One region of the Streptomyces sp. NPDC029044 genome, then DNA from elsewhere that is predicted to be linked to it. Evidence: riboswitches for the same ligand, from Rfam matches in the RefSeq annotation. Region 1 holds a riboswitch; each other region holds the start of a gene.
The links. Region 1 has a riboswitch for cyclic di-AMP ahead of AB0E85_RS11770 (transglycosylase SLT domain-containing protein). Riboswitches for the same ligand answer to the same signal wherever they lie in the genome.
Positions count from the first base shown of each region.

Region 1 (7,187 bases):
TCGAGACCGTCGACGGCGAGCTGTCCGCCGCGGTAGCGCTTGGTGAGCGCGCGGGTGGCGATGACCGGTTCTCCGGTCGCGGCCCGCGTCCCACGCTGCTCCGGTTCCCCGGTCGCGGCCCGCGTCCCACGCTGCTCCGGTTCCCCGGCGGACACCTCGCCCATCGGCTTCCTCGTTCTCTCGACGTCCCGTGCGGCTACGGGACTTACTTGCCGGCGTCGGCCGCCTTCACGAGCGCGTCCTTGGTGACCAGGCCCGCGTAGACCTTGCCGTCGTCGGTGACGAGGGCGTTGACCAGGCGGGTGGAGAAGACCGTGCCCGAGCCGAACGTGCCGTGGACCTTGTCGCCGAGGGAGTCGATGAAGCCGCCGAACTCGCCGCCGGCCTTGCCCGAGGGCACGCCCTCGCCGCCCGTGTCGAAGGTGGCGATGGCGGTCCAGCCCTCGCCGATGGTCTTCATGCCGTCGTGGCCACCGGGGCCCTTTCCGGCCTGGTGGCCGGGCGCCTCACCGAGCGCGAAGGGCTTGCCGGGGGCCGTGCGCGGAGTCTCGCCCGAGCCCTTGCCGGCGTCCTTCTCCTCGGTGACCTTCGCGCCCTTGGGCGGGGTGAAGTCGAAGGTGGAGGCGGCCGGCTCGGCGAAGCTCACCTTCGTGAAGCCCGCGTCGACGACGGCCGCGCCGCCGCTCGCCGGGGTCAGGGTGAACTTCAGCGGCAGGCCGGTCTTCGCGTCCACGGCGACGGTGATCGCACCGACCGTCGAGCCGGACTGCTTCGGCTTCACGACCAGCTTGTAGGCGTCCCGGCCGGCGACCTGGGCGGTGCCGTCCACGGTCACGGACGTGGTGTCGTCGACCGCCTTCAGGGCCTCCTCGGCGAAGTCCCCGGGCGTGGCCGGCGGCTGCTGGTCCTTGCCGCGCTCGGGGCTGTCGGAGGTGCCGTGGTAGACCTCGTTGGACTTGCTGTCGTAGCCCCAGACGTCCTTGCCGTTGTGGATGACGCTGTACTCGGCGGCGTTCTCCAGCAGCGACAGCTTCTGCTTGTCCGGGCCGTCGACGGCGACGCGCAGGGTGTGCGTGCCGGAGGCCAGTTCGGTGAGCTTGGCCGTCGGGTCGGCGGAGGAGCCGTCCTCGCCCCCGCCCTTGCCCGCGGCGCCGGACAGCAGGCCCGACTCCAGGCCGCCGAGGTCCGGCAGGCCGAGGTCCGTGCTGATCTTCACCGTGCCGGACAGCTGCTGGACGTCCGACTTCGCGATCTTCTCGATGAGTTGCTGTGCGGTGATCTTCGGGAGGTCGGGGTCCCCGGAGTCGGCGAGCGCGGGCACCAGCCCGATCGTCGCGGCGGCCACCCCCACCACCGTGACCGGGACGATGTACCGCGCGGCTTTGCGCCGCCCGGAGCGCTGCTCGTCGACCTCTCCGGCGGTCGTGCTGTCGTCGGATGCGTACGGTGCCATGTGTGCCCTACCTCCGTGGTCGGCGGCGGCTGTCCGTGTCGTCCACGCACTCGTCCCTGAGCCGCCATTCTCACCCGAACAGGTGAGGAGTGGTGTTCTTCCGTGGTGACCATCTGACCAAATCGGCCAGGGAGATACGTCAGACCCCGGACTCAACTCCGTGTACTGCTGGGGTATGACACGGAAGGGCGGCTTCTCCCCCTACCCGTAGGGGTCGGGCGGGGGAGGCGGACTAGCCGGCCCGGTGCACCACCGCGTCGCACAGCTCCAGGAGCGCCGTCTTCGCGGTGCACTCCGGCAGGGGCGCGAGCGCCGAACGGGCGTCCTGGGCGTAGCGGACGGTGTCCCGCCGGGCCTGCTCCAGCGCCGGGTGGGCCCGCAGCAGACGCAGGGCCTCGGCGTGCCGGGCGTCGTCGGTGAGGTCGGAGTCGAGCAGCTCGCACAGGGCGATGTCCTCGGCGAGCCCGAGCCGGGCCGCCCGCTCGCGCAGCCGCAGCACCGGCAGCGTGGGGATGCCCTCGCGCAGGTCGGTGCCGGGGGTCTTGCCGGACTCGTGGGAGTCGGAGGCGATGTCCAGGACGTCGTCGGCGAGCTGGAAGGCCACGCCGAGCCGTTCGCCGTACTGGGTCAGGACGTCCACGACCGTGTCGTCGGCGCCGGACATCATCGCGCCGAACCGGCACGACACCGCGACCAGCGAGCCGGTCTTGCCACCCAGCACGTCCAGGTAGTGCTCGACGGGGTCCCGGCCGTCCTGCGGTCCTGCCGTCTCCAGGATCTGGCCGGTCACCAGGCGCTCGAACGCCTCGGCCTGCACCCGCACGGCCTCGGGGCCGAGGTCGGCCAGGATGTGCGAGGCGCGGGCGAAGAGGAAGTCGCCGGTGAGCACCGCGACGGAGTTGCCCCAGCGGGTGTTCGCGCTCGCGACGCCGCGGCGCACGGAGGCCTCGTCCATCACGTCGTCGTGGTACAGCGTGGCGAGGTGGGTCAGCTCCACGACGACGGCCGACGGCACGATCCCGGGCGCGTACCGGTCGCCGAACTGGGCGGAGAGCATCACCAGCAGCGGGCGGAACCGCTTGCCCCCGGCCCGCACCAGGTGCTGGGCGGCCTCCGTGATGAAGGGCACCTCACTCTTGGTGGCCTCGAGCAAGCCTTCCTCGACAGCCGCCAGTCCGGCCTGGACATCGGCTTCCAGAGCCTGGTCCCGCACGCTCAGCCCGAACGGCCCGACGTCGGTCACGAGGGGTCTCCTGTCTGCTGTGTCTGCCGGTGATTACGCGGATTGTCGATAGGTCGCTGCCCTCACTCCGGCCAGCGTATCCGGTCACGTTTCGATCACCGCCAGCACCCAGGGTTACAGGCCGGGCGGTATCCGATCACGACCGTTATGTTTTCGATCAACCTATAAGAACAGATATAAATCGACTTACCCATAGGTAGCGAACTATGCACGATTTGCCGTGATGAGTAGGCGAATTCCCCTTGGCGGGAATTGCCCCACAGCCTCGTGATCAGTGAGTTGAATCACTTGTTCCCCCTTTCCGCCCCACCTCGGCATCGACCCGTACCGCCTTTCCCGCAGAGCCAGTTGAGCCTTGGCTTCCGCAAAGGATCAAGCGGCCCAAACACCTCCGACCAAGGTCAACCGCGCGATATGTGACTGAGGTGCTTGTTCCCGACATGTGCTCTCGCATACGTTCCCGGCCTGTCCGGCGGACGCCCAATCCTGCCGCCGCCCGGACTCCCCACAGGAACCGACTCACTCACGCAGGGCAGGAGCGGGGGACCCAGGTAAGTCGCCGGTCCGCACAGCGGCACGGCTCGGGGTGAAGCCGCGCACGGCACACAGCGCCGTACGCGGCCGGGCACCTCCCGGCCCGAACCCGACAGCTCACCTCGCAGGCGCCGGAGAGGAATATCGCCATGGCCGGACGAGGCAAGCACCGTCGCCCCAGAACCAACCCGCTGACCCGAGGCTTCATCGCCGCCGGTACCGGCGGAGCAGCACTCACCCTGCCGCTCCTCGGTGCCACGTACGCGAGCGCCGCCGAGCCCCAGAGCGCACCCGCCGCCGCACAGTCCGTGCCGCAGGCGGCCCAGCCCGCCAAGTCCCTCACGTACACCGTGGTCAAGGGCGACTCGCTGGCCCGCATCGCGGACAAGTACGACGTCTCGGGCGGCTGGAAGCAGCTCTACAAGGACAACCGCGCCGCCGTCGGTGACGACCCGAAGCTGATCCACCCGGGTCTGAAGCTGACGGTGAAGACCACCAAGACGAGCGCCGCGAAGAAGACGGCGACCAAGTCGTCCGCCCCCGCCAAGCCGGCCGCGAAGCCCGCCGGCGGTGTCGCCCAGGCCACCCAGGCGTCCGCGAAGACCTACGCGAACAACCTCGACGGGTGGATCCGCGAGGCGCTGGACATCATGGCTCAGAAGGGGATCCCCGGGTCCTACGACGGCATCTACCGCAACGTCATGCGCGAGTCGTCCGGCAACCCCCTGGCGATCAACAACTGGGACTCCAACGCCGCCAAGGGCACCCCGTCGAAGGGTCTGCTCCAGACCATCGACCCGACCTTCCAGGCCTACCACGTCGACGGCACGTCGTGGGACCCGTACGACCCGGTCGCCAACATCACCGCGGCCTGCAACTACGCGGCCGACCGCTACGGTTCGATCGACAACGTCAACGGCCCGTACTGAGCCGGCTCGCCCAGCAGTCGTTCGAGGACGACGGCGATGCCGTCGTCCTCGTTCGACAGGGTGACCTCGTCGGCCACGGCCTTGAGTTCGGGATGGGCGTTGGCCATCGCCACCCCGTGAGCGGCCCAGTCGAACATCGGGATGTCGTTGGGCATGTCACCGAAGGCGATGGTGTCCGCCGGGCGCAGTCCCAGATGCTCGGCGGCCAGCGCCAGGCCCGTCGCCTTGGTGATCCCGCACGGCTGGAGTTCGACCGTGCCGGGCCCCGACATCGTCACCGTCGCCAGTGAGCCGACCACCGAGCGGGCCGTCGCCGCCAGTTCGTCGTCCGACAGATGGGGATGGCGGAGCAGCACCTTGCTGATGGGCTCGCCCCACAGCTCGTCGCGCCTCTCGACCCGCACGGCGGGCAGGGTCGGGTGCGGCATCAGATAGCCCGGCTCGATCAGCGTGAGCCCGTCGACCCCGTCCTGGTCGACCGCCGCGTACACCTGCCCCACCTCGGCCTCGATCTTGCCCAGGGCGGTCTCGGCCAGTTCCCGGTCCAGGGTGATGGACCACAGCAGCCGGTCCGTGCCCGCGTCGTACACCTGCGCGCCCTGCCCGCACACCGCGAGCCCCGTGGCACCGAGGTCGTCCAGGAGCGGCCGCACTCTGGGCGCCGGCCGGCCCGTCACCACGAGGTGCTGGGCACCGGCGTCCGCCACCCGCGCGAGCGCGGCGAGGGACCGGTCGGACAGGGTGTCGTCGCCGCGCAGCAGCGTCCCGTCCAGGTCGGTGGCGATGAGTGAATATGCGATGGGTGCGGCCATGATCAGAGAATACGGACAGCGCGCCCCTTCGTTTCATCGTACGACGGACGCCGATTGCCCGGTTGAAGGCCTCTGCACCGGTTGGCAACAACATGCTCCGCTACCTACCCGTGAGGCCGCATCGAGCGGTACCTTCCAAGTGTCCAGGGGGGACTTGATCGGGGGGTCGGGTTGAGCAGTGGGCGCATTCGCGTGGCCGTGCCCGGGGAGCTCGGCGAAGGGGAGAGGGAACGCTGGCGTGCGCTGCGCGCGGCTTCCGAGGCACCGCGCAACCCCTTCATGGAGCCGGAGTTCACCGAAGCCGTCGGCCGGGTCAGGCCGGGGGCCCGGGTGGCCGTGGTGTACGAGGGGCCGGAAGCGGCCGGGTTCCTGCCTTATGAGCGCGGCCCGTTGGGGCAGGGCCGGGCGATCGGGCTCGGTGTCTCGGACGCGCAGGGCGCGATCCTGCGGCCGGGCCTGGACCTGGAGACCGGCCGGCTGCTGAGGGCCTGCTCGGTGTCGAGCTTCGCCTTCGACAATCTGGAGGCCGAGCAGCGACTGTTCGTCCGGTACGCGGCCGAGGAGCACGCCACCTACGTCATCGACGTGGAGAAGGGCTACGAGACGTACGAGTCGGTGCTGCGCTCGCAGTCGCCGAAGTTCCTGAAGACCACCCTGGCCAAGGAGCGCAGGCTCGGCCGGCAGGGCGGCGAGCTGCGGTTCGTCTTCGACGAGCGCGAACCGGCCGCGCTGCGCACGCTCATGGAGTGGAAGTCCGCCCAGTACCGCAGGACCGGCCGCCGGGACCGGTTCGCCCAGGAGTGGATCACCCGGCTCGTCGGGCAGCTGGCCCGGACTCGCGCGCCGGAGTGCAGCGGCACGCTGTCGGTGCTCTACGCCGGTGAGCGGCCCGTCGCCGCGCACTTCGGGCTGCGTTCGTCCTCGGTGCTGGCCTGCTGGTTCCCGGCCTACGACCCGGAGTTCGCGAAGTTCTCGCCGGGTCTCGTGCTGCACCTGCGCATGGCCGAGGCGGCGGCCGCCGACGGCATCGGCATGCTCGACCTGGGGCGGGGCGCGGCCGAGTACAAGAACGCGCTGAGGACGGGCGAACTGCCCGTGTACGAGGGTGCGGTGACCCGGCCGGGGGCCGGCGCGGCACTGCACTGGCTGAGCCGCGAGCCCACGCGCCGCGCGCACAGCTTCGTCCGCAGCAGGCCGCGGCTCGCGTCGCTGGCCGCGCGGACGCTGAAGGGCGCGGCTCGGCTGCGCCGTACCTGACACACGAGGGGGGTGGGCGCATGGCCGGTTCGGCGCGTGCGCAGGAAGAGATCCGGCGGTTCCTTGACATCGGGGCGGTGCAGGTCGCCGAGCTGGACCTCGATGGTGACGAGGCGGTGCTCAGACCCGGCCCGGGGAGCCCGCCCGTGACGCACGGCGAGGTGTTCGTGCTGGTCAAGCGGGGTGGCCGGCCCGTGGGCACCCTGCTGGGGCGGGTTCCTGAGGGGGCGGATGCCAGGGCCGTGCTGGCGGAGCGGGCGCGGGTGGAGTGCGGGCCGGCCGTCTTCGGCGCACCCGGGGAGCCGCCGTTCACGAGTGTCGTCGTCGCCACCCGGGAGCGCGCCGGGCAGCTGGCCCGGGCGCTGGACTCGCTGCTGGCGCAGGACCATCCGCGGTTCGAGATCGTCGTCGTCGACAACGCGCCCGTCACGAGTGAGACGCGGGAGCTGATCGAGCGGAAGTACGCCGAGCGCGTGCGGTACGTCCGTGAGCCTGTTCCGGGGCTCGCGGGCGCGCACAACGCCGGGCTGGACGCCGTGCGCGGTGAGGTGGTCGCCTTCACCGACGACGACGTGGTCGCCGACCCGCGCTGGCTGACCGAGCTGAGCGCGCCCTTCGCCGCCGACGCCGGGCTCGGCTGCTGCACCGGGCTGATCCTGCCCGCGCGGCTGACCACCCCGGCGCAGGTCCTGCTGGAGAGCCACGGCGGTTTCGCGAAGGGCTTCACTCCAAGGACGTACGACCCCGCGTGCCCGCCGGGCGACGAGCCGCTGTTCCCGTTCACGGCCGGGCGGTTCGGTTCGGGCGCGAACATGGCGTTCCGGACGGCGGTGCTGCGTTCCGTCGGCGGTTTCGACCCGGCCACCGGCGCCGGGACGGCCGCCCGGGGCGGCGACGACCTCTACGGCTTCGTGCGCGTCCTGGCCCAGGGCCACCGGCTGCGCTACACGCCGTACGCC
Region 1 is NZ_JBEZWN010000010.1:46,226-53,412, forward strand. Features, by position in the region: gene AB0E85_RS11755 (ABC transporter ATP-binding protein) at 1-164, opposite strand, end outside; gene AB0E85_RS11760 (DUF2092 domain-containing protein) at 206-1,453, opposite strand; gene AB0E85_RS11765 (polyprenyl synthetase family protein) at 1,686-2,696, opposite strand; cyclic di-AMP (ydaO/yuaA leader) riboswitch at 3,199-3,374, shown strand; gene AB0E85_RS11770 (transglycosylase SLT domain-containing protein) at 3,380-4,159, shown strand; gene AB0E85_RS11775 (HAD family hydrolase) at 4,123-4,971, opposite strand; gene AB0E85_RS11780 (GNAT family N-acetyltransferase) at 5,164-6,228, shown strand; gene AB0E85_RS11785 (glycosyltransferase) at 6,249-7,187, shown strand, end outside.

Region 2 (7,187 bases), on a different contig from region 1:
CGTTCATCTACCTGCTGTTCGCGCTCGGGGCGAAGTAGCACCCGCCCGGGCGCCTCAGTCGAGGAGCCGCTCGCGCAGTCGTTCCCGGGTCTCCGGGGCCAGCTTCAACCCCTTCTCCAGGTAGGTGTCGACGCCGCCCCAGTTCTCCTCGATGGTGTCGAAGGCCGCCGTCAGGTACTCGGCGCGCGCGTCGAAGAGGGGGCTGAGCAGCTCCATGACCTCGGGGGAGTAGGCCGAGGCGGCGGAGCTGCTGCGGTGCACCTTGTACCGGCGGTGCTTGGCGTTCGACTTCAGGTAGTCGTCGACGATCGCCTCGCGCTCGACGCCCACCGCCAGGAGCGTCACCGCGACGGACAGACCCGCGCGGTCCTTGCCCGCCGCGCAGTGCATCAGCGCGGGAACGCTGTCCTGCGCGAGCGCGTGCAGCACCTGGGAGTGCTCACCCGTGCGGTCCTTGATGATCATGCGGTACGAGGCGATCATCCGGTCCGCGCCCTTGCCGTCCGAGAGGATCGCGCGCAGCTGCTCCAGGTCGCCGTCGCGGACCATCTTCCAGAACTCGGCGCCGTCGGCAGGGTCGCTCAGCGGCAGGTTCACGTTGCGCACGCCCGGCAGCGCGACGTCCGGCCCTTCGAGCTTCTGGTCGGCCGCGTTGCGGAAGTCGAAGATCGTGTGCAGGCCCAGCGTGGTCAGGAAGGCGGCGTCCTCCCCGGTCGCGTGGGCGAGGTGCCCGCTGCGGAACAGCACGCCCGGGCGTACCCGCCGTCCGTCCACGGTCGGAAGCCCGCCCACGTCACGGAAGTTGCGCACTCCGGCCAGCTCGGGCTCGGTCGACGGGACCTGCTGTGTCACGAGGGCTCCTCCCCTTCGGCGCCGCCGACGCGGCTCGTCGCCCGGCGTCACTCGACGATACGACATGCCTGCCTGGGGCAATGAGTTGTCCACAGGCGTTGCCCGGAGGCCCCGCGGCCGTCGATGATGTTGCGGCCTGGTCGCACCTGATCGGGCTTGTTCGAATCTGTGAGGGCATGATGCTGGAGATCTCCGAAGACGGTCGTACGTGGGTGCTCTCCGGGCCGGCCAGCAGCTACGCCGTCCATGTCACCGACCGGGACGAGCTGCTGCACCTGCACTGGGGCTCGAGGATCGGCCTCGCCGACGCCGAGGCCCTCGCCGTCCGGCCGCTGCCGGACTACTGGCCCTTCGAGTCCCCGCTCGACGGACGCGAGGAGTACCCGGTCGAGGGCGGCCCCCGCTTCGTCCGGCCCGCCCTGTCCGTGCGCACGGCCGAGCGGCGCGGCACCGAGTGGGTTTTCGACGGGCACGACGCCGCGGACGGCGAGCTGCGCCTCCGGTTCCGCGACGGCGGCCTGACCGTCACGCTGCACTACCGGATGCCCTCCTCGACGGACGTCGTCGAGCGCTGGGTGACCCTGGACAACCGGGGACCGGCCGTCGAGCTGCTGCGCGCCGACTCCGCGACCTGGACCCTGCCCGACCGCGACGCCTGGCGGCTGTCCCAGCTGCACGGCCGCTGGGGAGCCGAGTCCCGCCTGACGCGCTCCGATCTCACCCACGGCGAGAAGATCATCGGCAGCCGCCGCGGCCACACCTCGCACCAGCACCTGCCGTGGGTCGCCCTGGACACCGACGCCACCGAGGAGCGCGGCGAGGTCTACGGCTGCGCCCTGGGCTGGTCCGGGTCCTGGCGCATCGCCGTGGCCCAGCTCCCGGACGCGCGCGTGCAGATCACCGGCGGCGCCGGCCACGACGACTCGGGCCTGCTGACGCTGGGCACGGGGGAGTCGTACACGACCCCGGTCTTCGCCGGGCTCTGGAGCGACGGCGGATTCGGCGGGGCGAGCCGCGCCTGGCACGCCTACCAGCGGGCGCATGTGATCCCGGACGCGGGCCGGGACCGGCCGGTGCTGTTCAACTCCTGGGAGGCCACCGAGTTCGACATCTCCGAGGAGCAGCAGCGGGCGCTCGCCGAGCGGGCCGCCGCGATGGGCGTCGAGCTGTTCGTCGTCGACGACGGCTGGTTCGGGGCCCGCACCAGCGACCGGGCCGGCCTCGGCGACTGGACCCCGAACCCCGACCGCTTCCCGGGCGGGCTGAAGCCGCTCGCCGACCACGTGCACGGACTCGGCATGCAGTTCGGGATCTGGGTCGAGCCCGAGATGGTCAACCCGGACAGCGACCTGTACCGCGCGCACCCCGACTGGGTGCAGTACCAAACGGGACGAAAGCGGACGGAGTTTCGCAATCAGCTCGTGCTCAACCTCGCCCGCGAGGACGTGAGGGAGTACCTCTGGGAGCAGCTCCACGAGCTTCTCTCCAGCGCTCCCGTCGACTACGTGAAGTGGGACTTCAACCGCTGCTTCACCGACGCCGGCTGGCCGGACGACCCCTACCCGCAGCGGCTGTGGGTCGACCACGTGCGCGGCCTGTACGCCCTGCTGGACCGGCTGCGGGCCGCCCATCCCGGCGTGGCCTTCGAGTCCTGCTCGGGCGGCGGCGGGCGGATCGACCTCGGAGTGCTGAGCCGTACGGACCAGGTGTGGACCTCCGACAACACCGACCCTCTCGACCGGCTCGCCATCCAGCACGGCTTCAGCCAGATCCACCCGGCCAGGGTCATGGCCGCCTGGGTCACCGACAGCCCGAACGTCATGCTCAACCAGCGGGCCAGCTCCCTGCGGTTCCGGTTCGTCAGCGCCATGGCCGGGGTGCTGGGAGTCGGCGGCGACCTCACGCGGTGGACGCGGGAGGAACTCGCCGAGGCCCGGGAGTGGGTGGAGCTCTACAAGGAGATCCGGCCCGTGGTGCAACGCGGCGACCAGTACCGGCTGCGTCCCCCGCAGGGCGGACCGAGTGCCGTGCAGTACGTCCTCGGCGACGAGACCGTCGTCCTCGCCTGGCTCCAGGCGCAGCGCTACGGCGAGCCCGTACCGGCCCTCCGGCTGCGGGCCCTCGATCCGGCCGCATCGTACGAATGCCTTGAAACGGGCGAAATTTACCGTGGGGCCGTGCTGCTCCATCACGGGCTGCGGGTCGGCCTGCGGGGGGATCTGGATGCCACGGTCGTCCGCCTTAAGAGGAAGTAGTCCTTTCTGTCCGAATAAGGCGCTTAAACCGCTTAGGGATAACGTGCCCCGACTGTAAAGGAGATGAGGTCGGGGTGCGTGACCATCGTCATATTCGTGACGATCCGTTGTCGCCATGTGCACGTAATTCTCGTGTGGTTCAAGGCTGTTGCGGAAAGCGGGAGATCGGTAATCCACGCTCGGTGACCGCGGATGTGGCGACGCGTCAAGGAAAACACCGTCACGGGCAACCGCAAGCTTGTCCGTTTGCGTCCTGGTCGCTTACGTTCCACACCAATCCGGACGGACGCCTAATCCTGCCGCCGACCGGAGCCCGCACACACTGACCCGACGTACGGCAGGAGCGGGGGACCCACAGGTAAGACGCCTGTTCCGGTTCCCGGAACGGCTTGGGGTTAAGCCGCGCCCCCGGCGCGGCCGGGCATCTCCAGCCCGCACCCGACAGCTCACCTCGCAGGCGACGGAGAGGAATTCGCCATGCCCGCGAAGGGTAAGCACCGCCGTCCCAAGACCCAGCGTTTCACCCGCTCCATCGCCGTCGCCGGAACCGGCGGAGCCGCTCTCGCGCTGCCGCTCATGGGGACCGCCGGCGCCCACGCCGCCACCCCGCAGTCGGCTCCGGAAAAGGCCGTCCAGTCCGCTCCGGCCGCCGAGAAGAAGGCCGCCGAAAAGGCCAATGGCCCCCGCACGTACACCGTGAAGGCCGGCGACTACCTCGCGAAGATCGCCGACGACCAGGACGTCAGCGGCGGCTGGAAGAGGCTCTACGCCGACAACCGCGACGCCGTCGGCTCCGACCCGTCGCTGATCCACCCGGGCCTGAAGCTGTCGATCGGCAAGAAGGCGGCGAGCGAGCCGAAGTCCTCGGCGCCGTCGGCGCCGAAGGCCTCCGCCCCGAAGCCCTCGGCCGCGAAGCCGTCCGCCGCCGAGTCGGCCCCGAAGGCGGAGAGCGCCGCGAAGCCGGCCGCCGCCAAGCCCGCCGCCGAGAGCAACGCGAGCGGCTACACCCTCCCGGTGGCCGGTGCCACCGTCGGCACCCCGTACCGCATGTCCGGCAGCATGTGGTCCAGCGGCTACCACACCGGTGTCGACTTCGTCGTCCCGACCGGCACCTCCCTCAAGGCGGTCGGCGCCGGCACCGTCGTCTCCGCCGGCTGGGGCGGCGCGTACGGAAACCAGGTCGTCATCAAGCTGAACGACGGCCACTACGCCCAGTACGCCCACCTGTCCCAGCTCTCCGTCTCGGCCGGCCAGACCGTGACCGCCGGGCAGCAGGTCGGCCTGTCGGGCGCGACCGGCAACGTGACCGGACCGCACCTGCACTTCGAGATCCGCACCACGCCGGACTACGGCTCGGACGTGGACCCGGTCGCCTTCCTGCGCTCGCACGGCGTCTCCGTCGGCTGACCCACCGCACGACCACCTGCCTGACACGCGGCCGAAGGCCGGACCCCGATCCCCGGGTCCGGCCTTCGGTGTGTGCGCATGCCGTCAGCCGCGTCAAGGGATCGACAGGCGGCGGCAGTTGGGACAGAGTGATCCCGTCCGGAGTGCAAGCGCTTTCAGAGCCTTCCCGGCGGATCCCGAGGAGCTGTGTCCCGTGCCGACCACCCGCAGAGCGTTCGGAGCCCTGGCCGCCGGAACCGCCCTGGCGGCCCTCGTTCCCACGGCCACCGCGCACGCCGCGCCCCGTCACCGCCGTCTCGTCGCGCGCGACGACTTCTGTCACGGTCTCGGGCAGTGGGCGACCGAACTCCAGGACGGCGGCACCGTCACCGCCTCCCGCGGCATCCTGGAGATCGACGTGCCGGGCGGCGCGACCGTGTGGTTCAGGCGGCGGCTCGAAGGGCCGTACGTCCTCGAATACACCGCGACCGCCGTCTGTGAGGGCGGGGTCAACGACCGGGTCTCGGACCTCAACAACTTCTGGAACGCGACCGACGTACGCTCCCCGGACGACCTCTTCGCGACTCCGCGCGGCGGCGCCCTCGACGAGTACGACCACCTCACGACGTACTACGCGGGATACGGAGCCAACTACAACACCACGACCCGGCTCCGCCGTTACGTCGGCGAGCCCGGCGTCCGCCCCTTGGTCTTCGACTACACCGAGCCGCTGCTGGTGCCCAACGAGCCGAACCGGGTCCGGATCGTCTCCGACGGCTCGACGGTCCGGTGGTGGAACAACGGGCGGCTCGTCTTCGACCACACCGACCCGCAGCCCTACACGGGCGGCCACTTCGCCTTCCGGACCGTCTGGAGCCATTTCCGGATCAGTCGATTCCGGGTCTGGCGGCTCACCCCGGAACACCCCTGACAAGCGGCGTATTCCGGAGTTGGCGAACACTTTAGGAGTGGGCTATCTCACCGCCCGTCAACCCTTTCCTACGGTCGCGTAGGTCACATTCGAAGGTGAATCATGAGCTGCTGTGGCAGACGATTCGAAGAGTGACAGCAAAGCAGTGATCGGGTCGTACGTGGCGGTGGGGGACAGCTTCACCGAGGGCGTCGGCGATCCCGGGCCCGACGGGTCGTTCGTCGGCTGGGCCGACCGGTTCGCCGTCCTGCTCGCCGACCGCAGGCCCGAGGGCGACTTCCGGTACACCAATCTCGCCGTACGCGGAAAACTCCTCGACCAGATCGTGGCGGACCAGGTTCCGCGGGCCGTCGACATGGCCCCGGACCTCGTCTCGTTCTGCGCCGGGGGCAACGACATCATCCGGCCGGGCACCGACCCCGACGAGGTGGCCGAACGCTTCGAGCGGGCCCTGGCCCGCCTCACCGCCGTGTCCGGCACGGTCATGGTGACGACCGGGTTCGACACCCGTGGCGTGCCCGTGCTCAAGCACCTGCGCGGCAAGATCGCCACGTACAACGGACACGTCCGTGCCATCGCCGACCGGTACGGCTGCCCGGTGCTCGACCTGTGGTCCCTGCGCAGCGTGCGGGACCGCCGGGCCTGGGACGCCGACCGGCTGCACCTGTCGCCCGAGGGACACACGCGGGTGGCGCTCCGAGCCGGCCAGGTGCTCGGCCTCGACGTCCCGGCCGACCCCGAGCAGGAGTGGCCCGCGCTGCCCCCGCGCGGCGCTCTCGACATGCGGCGGGACAACGTCGCCTGGGCGCGCGAGTTCCTGGTCCCGTGGATCGGGCGCCGACTGCGCGGGGAGTCGTCGGGCGACCATGTGACGGCCAAGGGGGCGCTGTCGCCGGACGACATCAGGATGCGGATCGCGTCGGTGGCGTGACAACGGCTCCTGCGTAGCGGCTTCTGCGTAGCGGCTCCTGCGTCTGCGGGCCGCGCCGGCCGGAAACCGGCGCGGCCCGCAGACGTCGCAGCCGTGGGCCGGAGCCCCTTGGTGGCGCTGGTGTGCTGGTCGGGGTCTTCTTGGTGGCGCTGGCGTGCCGGTCGGGGTCTTCTTGGTGGCGCAGGCTCGCCGGTCAGGGGCCCCTCGGTGGCCGTGCCGTGCCGGTCGGGGCCGTGTCCAGGGCGCCGGGCCGCGCTTCCTCCGTCAGGCCCAACTCGCGGGCCAGCGCCTCCTCCACCCACTCCTGCGCCCGCGCTCGCGGCACCGCGCCGGCGTAGGACGTCAGCTGGACGGCGAGGCCGTCGAGGAGGGCGGTGAGCCGCAGGGCCGTGCCGGCCGGGTCCGGGCAGCGGAACTCGCCGGCCGCCACGCCCTCCGCGATGACCTCGGCGAGGGCCGCCTTCCATTGCCGGTCGAGGTCCTGGGCGACCTCCCGCAGCGCGGGATCACGCAGCGCCGCCGCCCAGCCCTCGATCCACAGCCGCCAGCCCTTGGCCTGCCCGGTCGGGGCGTACCACCGCACGGCCGACCGCAGCCGGCGCAGCGCCGGTGAGCGGCGGCCGAGCAGCTTGCGCAGATGTGCCAAATCGCCCTCCGCCGCGTGCCGGAAGGCGGCGGCGACCAGTTGCTCCTTCGAAGAGAAGTGGTAGAGGACCAAGGCGTTGCTCACGCCGAGCGCCGAGGCCACGTCGGCGATCCTGACCGCCGCCACACCCCTTGCCTCGATCTGCTCGATGGCGGCCCGCAGCAGATCCCCGCGCCGCTGGGCCAC
Region 2 is NZ_JBEZWN010000009.1:24,134-31,320, reverse strand. Features, by position in the region: gene AB0E85_RS10805 (DUF6126 family protein) at 1-38, shown strand, start outside; gene AB0E85_RS10800 (tyrosine-protein phosphatase) at 55-852, opposite strand; gene AB0E85_RS10795 (alpha-galactosidase) at 1,032-3,107, shown strand; cyclic di-AMP (ydaO/yuaA leader) riboswitch at 3,418-3,580, shown strand; gene AB0E85_RS10790 (peptidoglycan DD-metalloendopeptidase family protein) at 3,585-4,514, shown strand; gene AB0E85_RS10785 (DUF6250 domain-containing protein) at 4,708-5,424, shown strand; gene AB0E85_RS10780 (SGNH/GDSL hydrolase family protein) at 5,570-6,355, shown strand; gene AB0E85_RS10775 (TetR/AcrR family transcriptional regulator) at 6,549-7,187, opposite strand, start outside.
Region 2: it holds a riboswitch for cyclic di-AMP, as region 1 does, so the genes downstream of both, AB0E85_RS10790 (peptidoglycan DD-metalloendopeptidase family protein) here and AB0E85_RS11770 (transglycosylase SLT domain-containing protein) in region 1, are expected to answer to the same signal.

Region 3 (7,187 bases), on a different contig from region 1:
TCGTCGGCATAACGCTGCTCGCCGGGCCGTATCTGGTGCGTATGACGCAGGACCTCTCCGAGGAGCGCCTGATGCGCATCCGCGCCCAGGAGCGCGCGGAGGTCGCCGCCCATGTGCACGACTCGGTGCTGCACACCCTCACGCTGATCCAGCGCAACGCGGAGAACGCGAACGAGGTCCGCCGCCTGGCCCGTGCCCAGGAGCGCGACCTGCGCACCTGGCTCTACAAACCCGAGGGCACCGGCAAGGACGAGGCCGACGAACCCACCACCCTCGCCGACGCCGTGCGGCGCAACGCGGCCGAGGTGGAGGACAAGCACGGCGTGCCCATCGAGGTCGTGGTCGTCGGCGACTGCCCGCTCGACGAGAGGATCGCCGCACAGATGCAGGCCGCGCGGGAAGCAATGGTGAACGCAGCCAAGTACGGTGGCGAGGGCGGCGCCGTGCAGGTCTTCGCCGAGGTCGAGGGGAAGACGGTCTTCGTGTCCGTCCGGGACCGCGGCCCCGGTTTCGACCTCGACTCGATACCCGCCGACCGGATGGGTGTCAGAGAATCGATCATCGGCCGCATGGAGCGCAACGGCGGTACGGCGCGGCTGCGCGCGGTGCCGGACGGCGGCACGGAGGTCGAGCTGGAGATGGAGAGGGCGGAGAAGACGTCATGAGCGACCCGACCGAGGCGAACGGTACGGCGGGACCGGCGGAGGCGGCCGGACCCGCGGAGTCGGGCGGCGGGCCGGGGCGTCGCGTGCGCGTGGTCCTCGTGGACGACCACCGCATGTTCCGTACGGGGGTCCAGGCCGAGATCGGGCAGACCGAGCAGACCGGTGTCGAGGTCGTCGGCGAGGCCGCGGACGTCGACCAGGCGGTCACGGTGATCACCGCGACCCGGCCCGAGGTGGTCCTCCTCGACGTGCACCTGCCGGGCGGCGGCGGCGTCGAAGTGCTGCGCCGCTGTGCCCCGTTGATGGGCGACACCGAACAGCCGGTCCGCTTCCTGGCGCTGTCCGTGTCGGACGCCGCGGAGGACGTGATCGGCGTGATCCGCGGCGGCGCCCGCGGGTACGTCACCAAGACGATCACCGGCACGGACCTCGTGAACTCCGTCTTCCGTGTCCAGGAGGGCGACGCGGTCTTCTCGCCCCGGCTGGCCGGCTTCGTCCTCGACGCCTTCGCCTCCACGGACGCACCGCCGGTCGACGAGGATCTGGACCGCCTGACCCAGCGCGAGCGCGAGGTGCTGCGGCTCATCGCCCGGGGCTACGCGTACAAGGAGATCGCCAAGCAGCTGTACATCTCCGTGAAGACCGTCGAGTCGCACGTCTCGGCGGTGCTGCGGAAGCTCCAGCTCTCCAACCGGCACGAGCTGACGCGCTGGGCGACGGCTCGCCGGCTGGTCTGACAGCGGCGCTCGCCGGCGGCGCTCACACCACCCGCGTCGCCCCCGCGTACGGCATCTCGTCGAGTGGGGCGACGCGTACCGGCGCCGAGGGGTTCGGGGCGTGGATCATGCGGCCGTTGCCCACGTAGATGCCGACATGACTGATGCCGGCGTAGAAGAAGACCAGGTCGCCGGGGAGGAGTTCGGAGCGGGCGACGCGGCGGCCCGCGGCGATCTGGGAGTACGTCGTGCGGGGCAGGGAGACGCCCGCGGCGCGGTACGCGGCCTGGACGAGACCCGAGCAGTCGAAGGCGTTCGGGCCGGTGGCGCCCCAGACGTAGGGGCTGCCGAGCTTCTGGTAGGCGTAGGAGACGGCGGCGGCGGCGCGGGAGTCGGTCGCCCGGGACGAGGCGGAGCCGGGGGCCGCGAGGGTCTCCCGTGCGCCCGTCGAGCGCGAGGCGCGGTCCTGGTACGTGCCGGACAGGGAACGTTCCTGCGGGCCGAGCCGGGACAGCAGCTGGCGTGCTGTGCCGAGCTTGCCGGTGATCGTCTTCTTGTGCTGCTTCAGCTCCGCCCGGCGCGACTTCAGGGACGTCAGCTCGATGTGGGCGGCCCCGCGCAGCTGCTCGATCTCCCGGAGCTGCTTGCGCACACCCGCGACGGCGGCGTTCTGCCGGCTGCCGGCCCGCTCGACGAACTCGGCGTTCTCCAGGTACCGGTCGGGATCGTCGGAGAGGGCGAGCTGCACCGCGGGATCGAGGCCGCCCGCCCGGTACTGCGCGGCGGCGACCGAACCCAGGGCCTCCCGGGCGGAGTTGAGCCGCTCCTCTTTGCGCGCCGCCTGGTCCTGGAGGTTTCTCAGCCGCTGCCCGGCTGCTTCGGCCTTCTCCTTCGCGCCGTTGTACTTCTCGGTGGCTACCTCCGCCTCCTGGTACAGCTTGTCCACCTTGGCTTTGACCTGGCCGGGGGTGAGCTGTGGTTCGGCGTGTCCGGTTCCGTCGAAACCCGTCGCCGTCGCCGCGCCCGCGAGGGCGATCGTGGCGGCCGTACGGGCCTTGCCGCCACCCATCGAGCGCTGTCGGGGCTTGCGGTGCGCTGCCACCTGGGGGCCACGTCCTTTCCTCGACCGCCGACGGGTGCGTGCGGCCGCCGGGGGGAGCGGACGGGCGGCCTGCGCGTCCGGCGACGGCCCGCACAGGGGGAGCGGATCGCCGCCGGACCTTTTCGGCGGTGGTGTCCGACTGCCGCCCCTGGCCCGGGCGGCGGTGGGGAGCCGGTCACCTGGTGGAGGACGCTAAACGCCGCCGTGATGGGCCGGTGGCAGGTGTGCGGAAGTGTCCCGAGAGGACCGGCGGTGACCGTATGCGACCGTGGTCCCGTCTCGACGCCGACTGCTTCACTCAGCGTGATGACCGATGCGCCGAATCGTGAGCGAGTGACCGTGATCGGGTGCTATGGGGCGCATATATGCATCACTGGGCCGGTGTCGGGCGGTCCGGGGGCCCTGATTAGGCTCCGGCCTCATGGACGTACTCATCCACCTCTTCGTCGGCCTCCACATCATCGGCATCGCCTCGCTCCTGGGCGGCTTCCTCACCCAGATGAAGGCGATGGGCGAGGGTACCGCCCGCTACACCCCCGCGATGCTGCACGGCGCGCTCACGATGCTGGTCACCGGTGTGGTCCTGGTCGGTCTCAACCAGGCCGACGACCAGTCCGTGAACAACATCAAGATCGGCGTGAAGCTGGCCCTGCTGGTCGTGATCCTCGGCCTGGTCTATGTGAAGCGGGACGACGAGAAGGTGGACAAGGGCCTGTTCGGCCTGGTCGGTCTGCTGACGACGGCGAACATCTTCATCGCCGTGCTCTGGACCTGACCCGGGAGCGCCGGGCGCCGGCCCGGGCCGAGGTGAGCGCCCAGGCGGTGCACCCGAGCCAGGCGGCCACCGCGACCCACAGCAGCACCTCTCCGGCGGCGTCGAGCCAGGGGACGTCCAGGGCGGCGGCGACCGCCAGGGTGGCCGCGGCCGTCACCACCGCGGCGAACACGGTCGCCCAGCGCCGCACGTCGTAGTGGTGGCGGGGCCAGAAGAGCTCCGCGAGGAGCAGGGCGACGCAGGCGACCAGCGCGAGCACGAGCAGCGTGACGCACGTCGTGCGCAGGACGTCGGTGTTGTCCTCGTTCCACAGGTACAGGCGCGCGCTGTCGGCGCTGAGGAGTTGCGCCCCGGCCAGCGCGGAGACGGCGAGGGCGCCGGCCGCGAGCCAGTGGTCCCCGCGCCCCTCCTCCACCTGCCGGGGCTGGAAGCGGAACAGGGCGAAGCCGTAGAGCGCGAGGCCCAGCCAGAACAGCACCAGGGCCGCGTGGGCGAGCCAGGCCGACGTATCGGCCGCGGCGAGCGTGGCGCCGAGCACCGCGAGCCCCTGGGTGGCCACGCAGCGCAGGAACACCGTGCCGCGCCGCCCGCCGGCCTCCGCGGTGAGCAGCACCGCCCAGAGCAGCATCGCGAGCGCCAGCAGCGCCTCGGCGAGGAGCTGAAGGCCGGCCGCGGAGAACCCGGTGCCGAGGACGGCGGTGGCCGCCACGGCCGTGAGCGCGGCCGGCGTCTGCGCCCGCAACCCGCCCCGTGCCCGCTGGGCGAGGCCCGCGGCCGCCACCAGCCAGGCCGCGCAGGCCAGGGCGAGGGCGATGCGGGAGAGGACCGCGTACCCCGCCGAGTCGAGACCGACCGACACGACGCCGGTCGCCAGCGCGTACGTCGACCACCAGGTGGCAAACGGGGAGGGACCCGACATAGCGCCGATGCTAGAGAGCGCCGCACGCGTTACGGGAGGGGCACGCGCGCGTGCCCCTCGAAAGGCGTGACGAGACCTCTCAGGCCGGCCGCACCACGCTGTGGATGGCCGACTCGCCGTCGTAGTAGACCGACTCCTCGCGCACGTACGTGCCGGGCTTCGGGGCGTGGATCATCATGCCGTTGCCGATGTAGATCCCGACGTGGGTGACGTCGTCGTAGAAGAAGACCAGGTCACCGGGCTGGGCCTGGGAGAGCGGGACCGTGGTGCCGGCGTTCACCTGGTCGTAGGTGGTGCGCGGCAGGGTGACGCCCGCGGCCTTCCAGGCGGCCTGGGTGAGGCCGGAGCAGTCGTAGGAGCCGGGGCCGACGGCGCCCCACACGTACGGCTTGCCGATCTGCGCGCGGGCGAAGGCGAGCGCCTTGTCGGCCTTGGTGGCGTACGAGGAGTCGGCCGGGGCCGTCGAGGAGGACGAGCCGGAGTCCGCCGAAGCCGACGACGAGGAGCCGCTGTCCTGCTGCTGGGCGGCCTCCTCCCGTGCCTGCTGCTGGGCGGCCTGCTGCCGGGCCAGCTCGTCGGCCTTGCGGGCCGCCTCCTCCTGCTTCTCCTTCTCGATCGCCGCGAGCCGGGCCTTCTCCTCGGCGGTCAGCTTCGACATCAGCCGGCGCGCGTCGGCGAGCTTGCGCTGGACGGTCGCCTTGGCGGTCTTCAGGTCGCCCTGCGACTCGGTGAGCGCCTCCAGGCTCTCGGTGGCCTCCTGGCGCTTCTCCATCGTCTCGGACTGCTGTGCGATGTAGTCGTCGACCGCGACCTTCTGGCGGCCCGTCATCCGGTCCATCAGCTGGGTCTGGTCGAAGTAGTCCTGCGGGGTGTCCGCCAGCAGGAACGTCGCCGTGTCCGGGGCGGCGGCACCGGTTCGGTACTGGGCGGAGGCGAAGGACCCCAGCTCCTCGCGCGCCTCGTTGAGCTTCTGGGTGCGCTTCGCGACGTCGTCGACGAGGGCGTCGGCGCGTTTGCGCTGCTTCGCCGTCTTCTCCTTGGCCGCGTTGTACTTCTCGGTCGCCGACCCCGCCTGGCGGTAGAGGTCGTCGACCTTCTTCTCGACTTCTTCCAGGCTGGGCTTGTCGTCGGCCTCGGGGGCGGCATTGGCCGACTGGGACAGCAGGGCGACGGAGGTGAGGGCCGCCGTTGCGAGGGCGGGGGTCCGTATGCCTGCCACGCGCGTACCCGTAGGACGCGACTTGCGGTGCGACGCCAAGGGAGGCGACTCCTTCCACGTTCCGCCTACCGGGTTAGCTGTCGGGTTCGGGCGGGTGGTTCGGAAGGTTTGCCCTACGGCCTTCTCCGCACAGGGAGTCGGGCCGATTCACCCCAGGTTCACGGTTGGGTCCCCGGCTCCGGCTGCCGCTGCGGCACACCGGACTCGGCGGAGGCCGCGCGGCCCGGCGACGTTCGCCGGTGGGGGTCATGCGGCCTGGTCGCACGGTAGCCAACTCGTGTGGCCCCTGTGAAGGTTGATGGGTGATATGCCCGATACATTTTCGTGACCTCGGTCATGAACGTTGCCGAGTGTGAACGGCCGAGGGGGACTGGTCCTGTTTCATCCATGATTGCGGGGGGTGTAGCAGGTCGTGATCATGCGGTCATGGAGGGCGACAATGCGCCGCCGGCCGGCTGGCGGGGGCCCGGGCGCCCGGCGATGTTCTCAGGGCGGCGGCGGGCTGTCAGTGGGGCGCCCTAGACTCGGAGAGCGATGAGCAGCCTCTTTGACGACAGCTTCCTGGCGAACCTCCAGGCCCAGCGGGGCCCCGCGGACGAGCCCCCGCCGCCGCCCGAGGACGATCACGTTCCGGAGCCGATCCCGGACGATCTGTTCGGCGGGAAGTTCGACGCGCCCCCGGACCGGGACGCCTACTACCGGGACGGCGCGCCCCGCCCGGTCGTGGACACCGCCGCGCTGCTGGAGGGGCTCAACGACAACCAGCGCGCCGCCGTCGTCCACTCCGGCTCCCCGCTGCTCATCGTGGCCGGCGCCGGCTCCGGCAAGACCCGCGTGCTCACGCACCGCATCGCCCACCTGCTCGCCGAGCGCGGCGTGCACCCGGGCCAGATCCTCGCGATCACCTTCACCAACAAGGCCGCGGGCGAGATGAAGGAGCGCGTCGAGCAGCTCGTCGGCCCGCGCGCCAACGCCATGTGGGTGATGACGTTCCACAGCGCGTGCGTGCGGATCCTCCGCCGCGAGAGCAAGAAGCTCGGCTTCACATCGAGCTTCTCGATCTACGACGCCGCCGACTCCAAGCGCCTGATGGCCCTGGTCTGCCGAGACCTGGACCTGGACCCCAAGCGCTTCCCGCCGAAGTCCTTCAGCGCCAAGATCAGCAACCTGAAGAACGAGCTGATCGACGAGGAGGACTTCGCCGCCCAGGCCACCGACGGTTTCGAGAAGACCCTCGCCCAGGCCTACGCCATGTACCAGTCGCGGCTGCGCGAGGCGAACGCCCTCGACTTCGACGACCTGATCATGACGACGGTCAACCTGCTGCGTGCCTTCCCGGACGTCGCCGAGCACTACCGCCGCCGCTTCCGGCACGTGCTGGTCGACGAGTACCAGGACACCAACCACGCCCAGTACGCCCTCGTCCGGGAGCTGGTCGGCACCTCCGAGCACCCCGTCGACGTACCGCCCGAGGCCGAGGTCCCGCCCGCCGAGCTGTGCGTCGTGGGCGACGCCGACCAGTCGATCTACGCCTTCCGCGGCGCGACGATCCGCAACATCCTCCAGTTCGAGGAGGACTACCCGGACGCCACGACGATCCTGCTGGAGCAGAACTACCGCTCCACGCAGACGATCCTCAGCGCCGCCAACGCGGTCATCGAGCGCAACGAGTCCCGCCGTCCCAAGAACCTGTGGACCAACGCCGGCTCCGGCGCCCGGATCACCGGCTACGTCGCCGACACCGAGCACGACGAGGCGCAGTTCGTCGCCGACGAGATAGACCGCCTCACG
Region 3 is NZ_JBEZWN010000005.1:126,184-133,370, forward strand. Features, by position in the region: gene AB0E85_RS06880 (PspC domain-containing protein) at 1-665, shown strand, start outside; gene AB0E85_RS06885 (response regulator transcription factor) at 662-1,402, shown strand; gene AB0E85_RS06890 (NlpC/P60 family protein) at 1,425-2,483, opposite strand; gene AB0E85_RS06895 (hypothetical protein) at 2,905-3,258, shown strand; gene AB0E85_RS06900 (hypothetical protein) at 3,236-4,177, opposite strand; gene AB0E85_RS06905 (NlpC/P60 family protein) at 4,257-5,435, opposite strand; cyclic di-AMP (ydaO/yuaA leader) riboswitch at 5,443-5,616, opposite strand; gene pcrA (DNA helicase PcrA) at 5,931-7,187, shown strand, end outside.
Region 3: it holds a riboswitch for cyclic di-AMP, as region 1 does, so the genes downstream of both, AB0E85_RS06905 (NlpC/P60 family protein) here and AB0E85_RS11770 (transglycosylase SLT domain-containing protein) in region 1, are expected to answer to the same signal.

Region 4 (7,187 bases), on a different contig from region 1:
CCAGCTCGACGAGCGGGTCGGAGAGGTGCGCGCGGCCCAGCGGGCGGCCGTGCGGGACGAGGCCCAGTACCAGCAGGTCATCGCCAGAACGGGCACCCTCCCGCGCGACACGTTGCAGACCATGGTCCTGGACCGGGTGCTGCACCGGGCCGCCGAGGACGCCGGTGTGACCGTCTCCCGCAAGGAGATCCAGGCGATGCGGTCCGGCCTGGAACAGCAGGCCGGCGGCGCCAAGGCGCTGGAGAGGACGTGGCTCCAGCAGTACGGCATCCCTCCGCAGCGCCTCGACGAGAACCTCCGCCTCCAGCTGGAGGCCCAGAAGCTGGCCGAGAAGCTCGGCACGGACACCGGCCGCCCCGAGTTCTGGAAGGCGCTCTCCGACGCCTCCAAGAACCTGAACATCGACCTCAACCCCCGCTACGGCACCTGGGACGTCGAGAAGAGCAGTCGCGCGGACGCCAAGACGCCGTGGGTGCGGGACGTCACGACGGCACAGACCCAGCAGGGCATGTAGCTCCCGCCGGGCCTGGCGCCCCCTGTCCGGTCCCGCGGCCCAGCCGGGCCGCGCGGGCCGGCCAGGCCTGTGGACAACTTCGGGCGCCGTCGGCGGCGTGGGATAGCTTCGAACCGTGAACGCCAACAGCCCCGAAGCCACCCCGGGCGAGCGGACCGCTCCCGACGCGGCCGCCGCTCCCGGCCGCATCGTCCTGCTCACCACCAGCCACCGCGTCGCCCCCGGTCTGCTCTCCTGGCCCGCCTGGCAGGCACTGCACGCGGCGGACCGGGTGCTGTGCGCGGACGGCGCCCATCCGCAGCTGCCGTACCTGCGCGAAGCGGGGATCACCGTCGCCGAGGCCTCCCCGTCCGCGCAGGAGCTGGTCGACGCCTGCGCCGGCGGACACACGGTGGTCGTGGTGGCGACGGGCGAGGGCGAACCGGCCCTGACGGACGGCCTGGCCCGTCTCGCCGGCACCGGCCGTACCGCCATGCCCGAGCTGGAGCTGCTGCCCGCCTCCTACGACCTCCCGGGCGCCCGGCTCCTCGACCTCGTCCAGGTCATGGACCGCATCCGCGCCGAATGCCCCTGGTCCTCCCGGCAGACCCACGAGGGCCTGGCCAAGTACGGCATCGAGGAGGCGTACGAACTCGTCGAGGCGATCGAGGAGGGCGACCGCGACGAACTGCGCGAGGAGCTCGGCGACGTCCTGCTCCAGGTCGTCTTCCACGCCCGCATCGCCGAGGAGGGCCGCCCCGAGGACGGTGAGGAGGCCTTCTCCATCGACGACGTGGCCGGCGGCATCGTCGCCAAGCTGATCCACCGCCACCCGCACGTCTTCGGTGACGCGACGGCCACCACCCCCGAGGAGGTCAAGGAGCACTGGCTGCGCACCAAGGCGGTCGAGAAGCAGCGCACCTCGGTCACCGAGGGCATACCCCTCGGCCAGCCCGGCCTGGCCCTCGCCGCCAAGCTGGCCTCCCGCACCCGCACGGCGAACCTGGACGTACCGCTCCCACCCGTCGAGGGCATCGGCTACGAGCTCCTGGCCCTGGCGGTCCGCGCCGAGTCGGAGGGCGTCGACCCGGAGGCGGCCCTGAGAGCGGCGGCCCGCGCGTACCGGGACGCGATCAGGGAGGCCGAGGGCTGAGCGGGCCCCGGGACGGAGACGGGGGCTCCCGGAAGCCGGATACGGTCGAGGCGTGACCGACCAGCCCCAGCCCAGCACACCCGCGACCGCTCCCGACCTCTTCACCTGGGAGTTCGCGAGCGACCCCTACCCCGCCTACGCCTGGCTCCGTGAGCACAGCCCCGTCCACAGGACGCGGCTCCCCAGCGGTGTGGAGGCCTGGCTGGTCACGCGGTACGCCGACGCCAAGCAGACGCTCGCCGACAGCCGGCTCTCCAAGAACCCCGCGCATCACGACGAGCCGGCGCACGCCAAGGGCAAGACCGGCATCCCCGGGGAGCGCAAGGCCGAGCTGATGACGCATCTGCTCAACATCGACCCGCCGGACCACACCCGGCTGCGGCGGCTGGTGTCCAAGGCGTTCACCCCGCGCCGGGTCGCCGAGTTCGCGCCACGGGTGCAGGAGCTCACCGACACGCTCATCGACGGTTTCGCGCGCAAGGGATCCGCCGACCTGATCCACGAGTTCGCCTTCCCGCTCCCCATCTACGCCATCTGCGACCTGCTCGGCGTCCCGCGCGAGGACCAGGACGACTTCCGCGACTGGGCGGGCATGATGATCCGTCACCAGGGCGGGCCGCGGGGCGGCGTGGCGCGGTCCGTGAAGAAGATGCGCGGCTACCTGGCCGACCTCATCCATCGCAAGCGCGAGGCGCTGCCCGCCGAGCCCGCCCCCGGCGAGGACCTCATCTCCGGTCTCATCCGCGCCTCCGACCACGGCGAGCACCTCACCGAGAACGAGGCGGCGGCCATGGCCTTCATCCTGCTGTTCGCCGGTTTCGAGACGACCGTGAACCTCATCGGCAACGGCACCTACGCCCTGCTCACCCACCCCGGGCAGCGCGCACGGCTCCAGGAGTCCCTCGCCGCGGGGGAGACCGGCCTGCTGGAGACCGGCGTCGAGGAACTCCTCCGCTACGACGGCCCCGTGGAGCTCGCCACCTGGCGCTTCGCCACCCAGCCCCTCACCCTCGGCGGGCAGCGCATCGAGGCGGGCGACCCCGTCCTCGTGGTCCTGGCCGCGGCGGACCGCGACCCGGAGCGGTTCGCCGATCCGGACGCGCTGGACCTCTCCCGCCGTGACAATCAGCACCTCGGATACGGCCACGGCATCCACTACTGCCTCGGAGCCCCGCTGGCCCGGCTGGAGGGCCAGACCGCACTCGCCACGCTCCTGACCCGCCTCCCCGACCTCCGGCTCGCGGTGGATCCGGCCGAGCTGAGATGGCGTGGCGGCCTCATCATGCGGGGGCTGCGCACCCTGCCCGTGGAGTTCGCGCCCACCGGACGTGACGAAACATCAGACTTGTGATCTTCACGTGATCTGCGCGGCATGAACTTGTGACAAGTGATCGACTGCCGATACGTTCACCCATCAACGCGGCGGGGAATCGCGCCGCCTCGGTCACTGCTGTCTCGCGAAAGGTCTCCGTATGCTCTCCGGGAACGGTCGGCACCGCCGCCCCCGCCAGGCTCCGGCTCTCCTCGTGGCGGCCGGGGTGACCGGTTCCGCCATCGCGATCCCGCTCCTCGGGGCCTCCGGTGCCAGCGCGGCCGACGGCACGACCTGGGACCGGGTCGCGGACTGTGAGACCGGCGGTGCCTGGAGCCAGAACAGCGGCAACGGCTACTACGGCGGCCTCCAGTTGTCCCAGGACGACTGGGAGAAGCACGGCGGTCTCGACTACGCCGCGAGCGCCGATCTGGCCAGCCGCTCCCAGCAGATAGCCGTGGCGGAGAGAATCCTCGCCGACCAGGGGGTCGGCGCATGGCGTACCTGCGGACTGCTCTCGGGGCTCCAGCAGGACAAGGGGTCGGAATCATCCGACTCGTCTGAATCATCCGGTGAGGTGGACTCGCCCGGATTGCTTGATTCGCTGGGTTCGTCCCCCTCGGAGAGCCCCTCCTCGTCTCCGTCGCCCGACGCATCGTCGTCTTCGAAGGATGAAACGGCCAAGACCGACAAGTCGCGCGAATCCGACGGGTCATCGCAGGACGAACAGTCCGACGGCACTCCGTCGGCCACTCCCGAGGGCGGCAAGTCGGGCAGCTCGCGGCAGGGTGACGGCTCCTCGGCGGCGTCGGAGACGGGCTCCGGCCGTCATCGCGGTCCCAGTGCCGACGAAACCCGCGCGCCCGAGAGCGACCGTGCGGAGAAGTCCACGGGGCGTCACTCCGCGCCCGCTGAGGAGAGTTCCGGCGACGCGTCCGAAGGTGCCTACATCGTGGGTGTCGGCGACAGTCTCTGGTCCATCGCCGACGCCCTTCGGGTCGACGGCGGATGGCACGCCCTCTACGAGGGCAACGAGCAGGCGGTCGGCGCCGACCCCGACCTCATCCACCCCGGTCAGACGCTCGCGGTCGAGGGCGAAGCGGACGAGAAGTAGCTGTTCGGGCAGTGCGGAAACGACGGCCGAAGTCACCCCGAAACCGGGTGAGTTCACGTCATGTTTCGTGCCGAATGTCCTGTATGAACCCGGTGAGAGATAGATCTCAGAGGCCCTGATCGTCTTTGAAATTCCGCGGATCGCGTGTCTACGGTCGTGACCGCTCGTCACCACGAGCCCCGGCTGCCGCAACGCCGAATCCTGCCAGCGGCCGTACGGGAACAGTCGTCGCGTCAAGCGCCGTAGGCAGGAGCGGGGGACCCAAGGTAGGTGCCCGACCGGCTTGTTGCGCCGGAAGGGCTTGGGGTGAAGCCGCGTCCCGGGAGGGACGCGGCCGGGCAACTCAACCGGCCCGAACCCGACAGCTCACCTCGCAGGCGTCGGTGAGGGGATCCATCCATGCTGTTTTCCAGCAAGGGCAAGCACCGTCGTCCGTCCAAGGCCACCCGCGTCGTCGCGCTCGCCGGCGTCACCGGTGCCGCCGTCGCCGCCCCGCTGATGGCGGCCGGCAACGCCTCCGCCGCCACCGCCTCCGAGTGGGACGCGGTCGCCCAGTGCGAGTCCGGCGGCAACTGGTCCATCAACACCGGCAACGGCTACTACGGCGGCCTGCAGTTCTCCGCCTCCACCTGGTCCGGCTACGGCGGCACCAAGTACGCCTCCACCGCCGACCAGGCCACCAAGGCCCAGCAGATCGAGATCGCCGAGAAGGTCCTCGCGGGCCAGGGCAAGGGCGCCTGGCCGGTCTGCGGCAAGGGCCTGTCGAGCGCCGGCTACACCGGTGGCGACTCCTCCAGCGACTCCGGCAGCTCCTCGCAGAGCCAGCAGAGCACCGAGAGCCGCGAGACCCAGCAGCAGCCGGCCTCCCGCTCCGACGAGCGCCCGGCGGCCAAGAAGACCGTGACCACCCCGACCGGCAAGAAGGTCAAGAAGGGTGACGGCGAGTACAAGGTCGTCAAGGGCGACACCCTGAGCTCGATCGCGGCCGAGGAGAAGGTCAAGGGCGGCTGGGAGAAGCTGTACCAGCTGAACAAGGACATCGTCGACGATGCCAACCTCATCTACCCGGGCCAGCAGCTGCACCTGAAGTAAGCAGCGGCCCCACCCGGGCCCGCACAGGGCCCACCAGCTCCCGCTCCGGTGCGTCATCCCCCGTACGCACCGGAGCGGGGTTTTTTCTGCCGTACTTCGCGAACCGGCTTTGTTCCGTTCGGAAACAATTTACTCTCGGTTCTGTCCATGGGGTGGGCGACCCGGTGGCCGATCGCCCGGAGCCGGTTAGGCTCATGTCGCGAGCCACCGAGGCTCCGCACCTCGCCGGGTCCACGTGACCCGCGTACCCGCGTCACATAAGAAGGAGATGCTCGTGCCGTCCATCGACGTCGTCGTAGCCCGGGAAATCCTGGACTCCCGAGGCAACCCCACGGTCGAGGTCGAGGTCGGCCTCGACGACGGCAGCACGGGTCGTGCCGCCGTCCCGTCCGGCGCCTCCACGGGCGCCTTCGAGGCCATCGAGCTCCGCGACGGCGACTCGAACCGCTACCTCGGCAAGGGTGTGGAGAAGGCCGTCCTCGCGGTCATCGAGCAGATCGGCCCGGAGCTGGTCGGCTACGACGCCACCGAGCAGCGCCTGATCGACCAGGCCATGTTCGACCTGGACGCCACCGACAACAAGGGCTCCCTCGGCGCCAACGCCATCCTCGGCGTCTCCCTCGCCGTCGCCCACGCCGCCTCCGAGGCCAGCGACCTGCCGCTGTTCCGCTACCTGGGCGGCCCCAACGCGCACCTGCTGCCGGTGCCGATGATGAACATCCTGAACGGCGGCTCGCACGCCGACTCCAACGTGGACATCCAGGAGTTCATGATCGCCCCGATCGGCGCGGAGTCCTTCTCCGAGGCCCTGCGCTGGGGCGCCGAGGTCTACCACACGCTGAAGAAGGTCCTGAAGAGCAAGGGCCTGGCCACCGGCCTCGGCGACGAGGGCGGCTTCGCCCCGAACCTCGGCTCCAACCGCGAGGCCCTCGACCTCATCCTGGAAGCGATCAAGGAAGCCGGTTACACCCCCGGCGAGCAGATCGCCCTGGCGCTCGACGTCGCCGCCTCCGAGTTCTACAAGGACGGCGTCTACACCTTCGAGGGCAAGGAGCGCTCGGCGGCCGAGATGACCGAGTACTACGCGGAGCTCGTCGACGCGTACCCGCTCGTCTCCATCGAGGACCCGCTGTTCGAGGACGACTGGGAGGGCTGGAAGACCATCACCGCCAAGCTCGGTGACAAGGTCCAGCTCGTCGGTGACGACCTCTTCGTCACCAACCCCGAGCGCCTCGCCCGCGGCATCGACGAGAGCGCGGCCAACGCGCTCCTGGTCAAGGTCAACCAGATCGGTTCGCTGACCGAGACCCTGGACGCCGTGGAGCTGGCCCAGCGCAACGGCTTCAAGTGCATGATGTCGCACCGCTCCGGCGAGACCGAGGACGTCACCATCGCCGACCTGGCCGTCGCCACCAACTGCGGCCAGATCAAGACCGGCGCCCCGGCCCGCTCCGAGCGCGTCGCCAAGTACAACCAGCTGCTGCGCATCGAGGAGATCCTCGACGACGCCGCGGTGTACGCCGGCCGCAGCGCCTTCCCGCGCTTCAAGGGCTGACCCCACCTGGGTAAGGCTTAGCCAGTCGTACGTACGTCCCCGTACCCGGTCCCGTACCGTGTCCGGGGACGTACGCGCGTATGACGGTGGAGCGGAGGCGGACACATGGCCGTGAAGGACCGGGACCGGTTCTCCACCGCGACCAGGATCCGGTTGCTCGGCGAGCAGACCGCGGCGCGGGTCTACCGCTCCCAGACCAAGCGCCAGGCCCGCCGCTCGCGGCTGACCGGCCGGGCCGCGCTGCTCGCCCTGGTGATGTGCTCGCTGATCGTGGCCCTGGCCTACCCGATGCGGGAGTACGTCTCGCAGCGCGCCGAGGTCGACGACCTCCAGCGCGAACAGCGGCAGGCCCGTGAGCGCGTCGAACGGCTGCGTGACATGAAGGCACGCTGGCAGGACGACGCGTACGCCGAGCAGCAGATCCGGAAGCGGTTGCACTACGTCATGCCGGGGGAGACGGGGTTCATC
Region 4 is NZ_JBEZWN010000001.1:34,129-41,315, reverse strand. Features, by position in the region: gene AB0E85_RS00195 (SurA N-terminal domain-containing protein) at 1-514, shown strand, start outside; gene AB0E85_RS00190 (nucleoside triphosphate pyrophosphohydrolase) at 630-1,646, shown strand; gene AB0E85_RS00185 (cytochrome P450) at 1,699-2,997, shown strand; gene AB0E85_RS00180 (transglycosylase family protein) at 3,119-4,072, shown strand; cyclic di-AMP (ydaO/yuaA leader) riboswitch at 4,301-4,467, shown strand; gene AB0E85_RS00175 (transglycosylase family protein) at 4,472-5,164, shown strand; gene eno (phosphopyruvate hydratase) at 5,439-6,719, shown strand; gene AB0E85_RS00165 (septum formation initiator family protein) at 6,825-7,187, shown strand, end outside.
Region 4: it holds a riboswitch for cyclic di-AMP, as region 1 does, so the genes downstream of both, AB0E85_RS00175 (transglycosylase family protein) here and AB0E85_RS11770 (transglycosylase SLT domain-containing protein) in region 1, are expected to answer to the same signal.